2 regions of the Streptomyces sp. NBC_00986 genome follow, and region 1 is predicted to be linked to the other one. Evidence: riboswitches for the same ligand, from Rfam matches in the RefSeq annotation. Region 1 holds a riboswitch; the other holds the start of a gene.
The links. A riboswitch is a leader RNA that binds a small molecule or an ion and turns the genes downstream of it on or off. The one in region 1 is predicted to bind thiamine pyrophosphate.
Positions count from the first base shown of each region.

Region 1 (3,888 bases):
CCGCTGGAGGCGCCGCGAGCCCTGAAGGGCCCTGTGGAGTTCTGAAGGCCCCGGGTGAGCTTGAAGTCCTGGGGACCCGGGGATCCGCAGTAACGCTTCTGCGCGGCCTCATGGGGCGGTTCTCGCCGCCCACTGCAGTGCCGGCGGCGCTCAGTGCTTGCGGCGTCGGCCCTTCCCGCCGCGCGCCGCAGCGGGCTTGGCGCTCGGCGCCGCCGTGGGCGCACCTGCCGTGGCCGCAACCGCACCCGCCGGAACCGCCTCGGGTCCCGGTCGGTCCGCCGAGACGACCAGGGCCGCGAGGGCCGTGGTGACCGGTACCGACGCGACCAGGCCGATCGAACCCACCAGCGTGCGCACGATCTCCTCGGCGACCAACTCACTGTTGGCGACCGCGCCCACGCTGCTCTGCGCGATGGAGAAGAGCAGCAACAGGGGCAGTGCGGCGCCCGCGTAGGCGAGGACGAGCGTGTTGACGACCGACGCGATGTGGTCGCGGCCGATGCGGATGCCGGCGCGGTACAGCCCGCGCCAGCCCATCGAGGGGTTGGCCTCGTGCAGCTCCCAGACCGCCGATGTCTGGGTGACCGTCACATCGTCGAGCACGCCGAGCGAGCCGATGATGACGCCGGCGAGCAGCAGACCGCTCATGTCGATCGACGGGTACAGGCCGTGGATCAGGCCCGTGTTGTCGTCCGTGTTCCCGGTCAGCGCGGCCCACCCGATGAACACCGAGCCCAGGACGCCGATCAGCACCAGCGACATCAGGGTGCCGAGCACCGCCACCGACGTACGGGCCGACAGGCCGTGGCACATGTAGAGGGCGATCAGCATGATGGCGCTCGATCCGACCACCGCCACGATCAGCGGGTTCGAGCCGTGCAGGATCGCGGGCAGGATGAAGAAGTTCAGGATCATGAAGCTGATGGCCAGCGCGATCAGCGCCATGACACCGCGCAGCCGGCCCACCACCACGACGGCCAGCGCGAAGATCCCGGCGAGCAGTGCCATCGGGAACTTACGGTTCACGTCCGTGACGGAGTACTGCAGATCCCTGGGCGCGGAGGGCTCGTACGCGACCACGACCTTCTCGCCCTGATGCAACTGCCGTGACTGGTCGGGCTGGACGATCTCCGTGAACGTACGGCCCTTGTCCTTGCCCGTGGAGACCGTGACCGTGGCCTTCTTGCAGGTGCCGGCCGCCTCCTGTGCCGCGGAGGAGCCCTCGGCGGTGGAGGTGTCCCCGGTCGAGCCCCCGCCCGAGGCGTTCACCGACGCGCAGCTCACGCTGACGACCTTGGTGACCGTCGCCTGCTGTGTCTGCCGGTCGAAGCCGACCCCGGTGCGCTTGTGCGACGGGGCGCCGCCGGGCCACAGCACCACCATGCCGACGACGACCGCCACCGTGAACGGGATCAGGATCGCCGCGATGACCTTCCGCAGATGCCGGGAGACGGGCGCGGCCGGGCCGTGGCTGTGTGAATGACCGTGCCCGCCGCCTCCACCGGAACCGTGACCACCGTCCGCGCCGGAACCGTGCCCGCCGTCCCCACCCGGTCCGTGGTCGTGCCCGGAACCGGACCCGTGCTCGTCGCCGGATCCCTGGTCGTGGCCATGCGGCGGCCCGGTCGGCGGGTACGGGGGCTGCTGTGTCGTGGTCACCGCCCGATCATCGCAAGAACGCCGGAGGCCCACTGTTCACCGCGCCACTTATGACGCTAGCGTGGAGGCACCTTTGCACACGCGGGAGCTCGGAGCACCGGGCTGAGAGGGCGCTGACCTTCGTCTCTGCGATGTTTCACGGGAAACGTCACCTGTATCGAGTGATGTTTCACATGAAACATCGGCTGACGGAAGCCGCTGCGTCGACCGCCGAACCTGTTACCGGGTAATGCCGGCGTAGGGAGTAGGTCTCATGACCAACAAGGACGCACGCACGCCTGCCTCCAGCCAGGACGAACAGCCCGTTCCGGGCGAGAAGTCCGCACGGGCCGAACAGCCCACGGCGGCCGCAAAGCCGACGGAGGTCGGGAAGTCCATCGGCTGGCACAAGGGGTATGTCGCGGGCTCGCGCCCCGATCTGCGGGTGCCGGTCCGTCAGGTGCACCTCACCAACGGGCAGTCCGTGACGCTGTACGACACCTCCGGCCCGTACACCGATCCGCTCGTCGACACCGACGTCCGCCGGGGGCTGGCGCCGCTGCGGGAGAACTGGATCATCGCGCGCGGCGACACCGAGGAATACGCGGGCCGTCCCGTCCGCCCCGAGGACGACGGGATCAAGCACACCTCACCGCGCGGCGGACTGCGCAACCTCGACGCGGTGTTCCCCGGGCGGCCGCGTCAGCCGCGGCGCGGTCGGGACGGCACGGCGGTCACTCAACTCGCCTATGCACGGCGGGGTGAGATCACGCCCGAGATGGAGTTCGTGGCCGTACGGGAGAAGGTCTCGCCCGAGGTGGTCCGGGAGGAGATCGCGGCCGGGCGGGCGGTGCTGCCGGCCAACGTGAACCATCCGGAGATCGAGCCGATGATCATCGGCAAGCGGTTCCTGGTGAAGGTCAACGCCAACATCGGCAATTCCGCGGTCACTTCCTCCATCGAGGAGGAGGTCGAGAAGATGACCTGGGCGACGCGTTGGGGCGCCGACACGGTCATGGACCTCTCCACCGGCCGCAATATCCACACCACGCGCGAGTGGGTGCTGCGCAACTCCCCCGTTCCCATCGGCACGGTGCCGCTCTATCAGGCGCTCGAAAAGGTCGACGGCCGCGCCGAGGAGCTGACCTGGGAGATCTACAAGGACACGGTCGTCGAACAGGCCGAACAGGGCGTGGACTACATGACCGTTCACGCGGGCGTGCGGCTGCCGTTCGTACCGCTGACGGCGAACCGCAAGACGGGCATCGTCTCGCGCGGCGGCTCGATCATGGCGGCCTGGTGCCTTGCGCACCACAAGGAATCGTTCCTGTACGAGAACTTCGAGGAACTGTGCGAGATCCTCGCCGCCTACGACGTCACGTACTCGCTCGGCGACGGCCTGCGGCCGGGCTCGATCGCGGACGCCAACGACGAGGCACAGTTCGCGGAATTGCGGACGCTCGGGGAACTCAACACGATCGCGAAGCGTTTCAACGTACAGACCATGATCGAGGGCCCGGGACATGTCCCGATGCACAAGATCAAGGAGAACATCGACCTTCAGCAGGAGATCTGTGATGAAGCTCCGTTCTATACGCTCGGCCCGCTGACGACGGACGTCGCGCCTGCGTACGACCACATCACTTCTGGCATCGGTGCCGCGATGATCGCCTGGTGGGGCACGGCCATGCTCTGCTACGTCACGCCCAAGGAGCACTTGGGCCTGCCTAATCGTGACGACGTCAAGACCGGCGTCATCACCTACAAGATCGCCGCCCACGCAGCCGACCTCGCCAAGGGGCACCCAGGTGCACAGGAGTGGGATGACGCGCTGTCCGACGCCCGCTTCGAGTTCCGCTGGGAGGACCAGTTCAACCTGGCCCTCGACCCGGACACGGCACGGGAGTTCCACGACGAGACGCTTCCGGCCGAGCCCGCCAAGACCGCTCACTTCTGCTCGATGTGCGGGCCGAAGTTCTGCTCGATGAAGATCTCCCACGACATCCGCCGTGAGCACGGCGGGAGTCGGGAGGAGATCGAGATCGGGATGGAACAGAAGTCGAAGGAGTTCGCGGCGGCGGGCAACCGGGTGTACCTGCCGATCGCCGACTGACGACGACCGGCCCGGCTCTCGGTCAGTTCTCCGTCAGTTCTCGGCGGGCTGCGCGCACAGGGCGTGGTCGACGAGGGTGTCCGTCGCGCGGTTGAGGGCGGCCAGGTCCGGCGGTGCGGTGGTGGTCGTGATGGAGA
Region 1 covers NZ_CP108733.1:6,143,813-6,147,700, forward strand. The annotation lists gene OG504_RS27330 (YibE/F family protein) at 151-1,659, opposite strand; TPP riboswitch at 1,731-1,920, shown strand; gene thiC (phosphomethylpyrimidine synthase ThiC) at 1,913-3,751, shown strand; gene OG504_RS27340 (serine hydrolase domain-containing protein) at 3,785-3,888, opposite strand, start outside.

Region 2 (3,888 bases), 2.4 Mb from region 1:
TCGCTCGCCATACCTTCCCGAAGGGAAGGAGGCGCAGTCGCCGACCGCGTACACGTCCGGCACCGAGGTGCGCAGCCCGGCGTCGGCCAGGACCTCGCGGTGCGCGCCCAGTTCGATGCCGGAGCCCGCAAGCCAGGCGGTGGCGGGGCGGGCGCCGATGCCGACCACGACGGCGCCCGCGGGCAGCCGGGTGCCGTCGTCGAGGACCACCTCGCCGGGTTCGACGTGCGCCACGCGTGCGTGCGTCCGCAGTGTGGCTCCGGCGGCGGCGTACCAGGCTGCCATCGGCGCGGCCACCTCGGCGGGCAGCGCCCCCGCGAGCGGCCGGTCGGCTGCTTCTACGACGGTCACCGCGCAGCCCGCCTCTCGCGCGGCGGTGGCGAACTCGGCGCCGATCCAGCCCGCGCCGACGACCACGATGTCGTGCTGCCGCGCGAGCACCGGGCGCAGCCGCTCGGCATCGTCCAGGGTGCGCAGCAGATGCACTCCGGGGATGCCGTCGGCGCCCGGCAGCCGGATCGGTTCGGCACCGGTGGCGAGCACGAGGACGTCGTAGGGCACCGGGCCCTCGGCGGTGTCCAGTTCGTGGTCGGCGGGGCGCACGCCCACCACCTCGCGCCCCAGCTGCACCTCGATGCCGAGCGCCTCGAAGTCGACGTCGAAGGCGGAGCCCTCGGCCTTGCCGAGCAGGACGGCCTTGGAGAGCGGGGGCCGGTCGTAGGGCTGATGGGGTTCCGCGCCGATCAGGGTGACGGTGCCGGTGAAGCCCTGCTCCCGTAGCGCGACCGCGGTCTGCACCCCGGCCATGCCCGCGCCGACGACGACCACGCGCCGCCCTGCCACCGTGCCCTGGTCCCGCGTCTGCTCGCTCACTCGATCACCATAGACACCTGACAATTTGTCAGTCAGCGGGCGCGTCAGGTGACCTGTTCCACAACGCTGGTCCCGTTTCCCTCCCGGGACTCCCACTCCCAGGTCTCGTCGAGGCGAATGCGGCCGTCGGGCAGCTCGACCACGTCGGACACGCAGTGCCCGCTGGACGTCATCCCGTCGGTCTTCAACTGCACGTACCGGAAGTCGATCCGGTCCCCCGCGCGCGTGCCGACGAGACGCCCCCGTACGACGTCGCCGCCCGCGTACTCGGCCCAGATCTCGCCGTCCTGCTCGTGGTACGTGAACCGGGTGCGGGTGCCGACCTGACCTGGGGCCTGGTCCGCGACGGGGGCGAGGACGAGACCGTCGAGCGAGCGGGCCATGGACAGAGGCTCCCTTACTGGCACACAGGGCACGGGCTAGGGTGGCAAACGTAAAGCACTCGCGGGAGTCCGGGCGTACCGGGCTGAGAGGGAGGCTGGCGGCCTCCGACCGTACGAACCTGATCCGGGTCATGCCGGCGAAGGGAGGGGCTGGACGCCCATGCCTGCACACACCTCAGACGTCCTCGTCGTCGGGGGCGGGATCATCGGCCTGGTCACGGCCTGGCGCGCGGCCCAACGCGGCTTCTCCACAGCCGTGGTGGACCCGGAGCCGGGCGGCGGGGCCGCCCAGGTGGCCGCCGGGATGCTGGCCGCCGTCACCGAACTCCACTACGGCGAACAGACCCTGCTCGCCCTCAACCTCGCCTCGGCGCACCGCTACCCGGACTTCGCGGCCGAGCTGACCGACCTCACCGGCCTCGACCTCGGCTACCGCCGCTGCGGCACGCTGGCCGTCGCCCTGGACGCCGACGACCGCGCCCATCTGCGTGAACTGCACGCCCTGCAGCACCAGTCGGGGCTCGACTCCGAGTGGCTGTCGGGGCGCGAGTGCCGTCGCCTGGAGCCGATGCTCGCGCCGGGCGTGCGCGGGGGGCTCAGAGTCGACGGGGACCACCAGGTCGACCCGCGGCGGCTGGCGGGCGCGCTGGTGGCCGCCTGCGAGCGTGCCGGGGTCGTCTTCCACCGGACCTGGGTCGAGCGGCTCACGGTCGCGCGGGACCGCGCCACGGGGGTCGTCACGCGCGAGGACGAGGTGCTCGGCACGGACCAAGTCGTGCTCGCGGGCGGCAGCCTCAGCGGGCAGCTGCAGGGGATCCCTGCCGACGTCCTGCCGCCCGTACGGCCCGTGAAGGGGCAGGTGCTGCGGCTGACCGTGCCCGAGCGTCACGCGCCGTTCCTGAGCCGGACCGTGCGGGCCGTGGTGCGTGGCAGCCAGGTGTACCTCGTGCCGCGCGAGAACGGCGAGCTGGTCGTCGGCGCGACCAGCGAGGAACTGGGCTGGGACACGACCGTCACGGCCGGCGGTGTCTACGAACTGCTGCGCGACGCCCACGAGTTGGTCCCCGGGATCACCGAACTGCCGCTCACCGAGACCCGGGCCGGACTACGCCCGGGGTCCCCCGACAACGCGCCGCTGCTCGGCCCGACCGCGCTTCCGGGACTGCTGCTGGCCACCGGGCACTACCGCAACGGTGTGCTGCTGACCCCGGTCACCGGCGACGCCCTGGCGCACGCCCTGAGCACCGGTGAACTCCCGGACGAGGCACGCCCGTTCACCCCGAAGCGGTTCGCCCGCACGCACCTCGTGGAGCAGCCCGCATGAATATCTCCGTCAACGGCGAGCACCAGGAGATCGCTCCCGGCACGCCCCTCGACGTACTCGTACGGTCCCTCACCCCGGCCCCCTCCGGAGTGGCCGCCGCCCTCAACGAAACCGTCGTCCCGCGCGCGGAGTGGACATCGACCTCCCTCTCCGAGGGAGACCGCGTCGAGGTCCTCACCGCCGTCCAAGGAGGCTGACCCATGGCCGACGACCCCTTCGTCCTCGGTGGTACGTCCTTCACGTCCCGGCTGATCATGGGCACCGGGGGCGCCCCCAGCCTCGACGTCCTGGAGCGCGCGCTGGTGGCCTCCGGTACGGAGCTGACGACGGTCGCGATGCGGCGCGTCAACGCTTCCGTGCACGGCTCGGTGCTGTCCGTGCTGGAGCGGCTCGGTATCCGGGTGCTGCCCAACACCGCGGGCTGTTTCACGGCGGGCGAGGCCGTGTTGACGGCGCGGTTGGCGCGGGAGGCCCTGGGGACCTCGCTGATCAAGCTCGAAGTGATCGCGGACGAGCGCACGTTGCTGCCGGACCCGATCGAACTCCTCGACGCCGCCGAGACGTTGGTCGACGACGGGTTCACGGTGCTGCCGTACACGAACGACGATCCCGTGCTGGCGCGGAAGCTGGAGGACGTCGGGTGTGCGGCGATCATGCCGCTCGGGTCGCCGATCGGTTCCGGGCTCGGGATCCGCAACCCGCACAACTTCCAGTTGATCACCGGGCACGCGCGTGTGCCGGTGATTCTGGACGCGGGGGCGGGTACGGCGTCCGACGCGGCGTTCGCGATGGAGCTGGGGTGTGCCGGTGTGATGCTTGCCTCGGCGGTGACGCGGGCGCAGGAGCCGGTGTTGATGGCCTCCGCGATGCGCGGCGCGGTGGAGGCGGGGCGGCTGGCGTTCCGGGCGGGGCGTATCCCCCGCCGGCATTTCGCCTCGGCGTCCTCTCCTGCGGAGGGCCTGGCGGTACTGGATCCCGAACGACCCGCTTTCTAGGCACCCTGCACCGCACTTCCGCCTCGTCTCCCACTCGCGCACCACCCGTTTCCGGTCGGCCAAGAGGTGAACCACTCCCGTGGGGGTCCCCGCCGTCGGCGGCTGCCGGTAGGCGGTCGGCCGCGTGGAACTTCGCGGAGGGTCCCGGCTGCCGCTGGGCGGCCGGTCGTCACCCGTGCTCCGCCTCACAGGCCGGCCGTAGACACCCGCCCCACCATGAGGTATCCGTCACAGGTCGGCTGCAGTACCGCCTCGAAACCGGGCGAAAGGGCCGTGCTTTCAGCCCTGGCTCGTACACTCACCTGCGTGGATA
Region 2 covers NZ_CP108733.1:8,523,959-8,527,846, reverse strand. The annotation lists gene OG504_RS38175 (NAD(P)/FAD-dependent oxidoreductase) at 1-873, opposite strand, end outside; gene OG504_RS38170 (hypothetical protein) at 918-1,256, opposite strand; TPP riboswitch at 1,308-1,419, shown strand; gene thiO (glycine oxidase ThiO) at 1,417-2,580, shown strand; gene thiS (sulfur carrier protein ThiS) at 2,577-2,777, shown strand; gene OG504_RS38155 (thiazole synthase) at 2,781-3,575, shown strand; gene pknB (Stk1 family PASTA domain-containing Ser/Thr kinase) at 3,882-3,888, shown strand, end outside.
Region 2: it holds a riboswitch for thiamine pyrophosphate, as region 1 does, so the genes downstream of both, thiO (glycine oxidase ThiO) here and thiC (phosphomethylpyrimidine synthase ThiC) in region 1, are expected to answer to the same signal.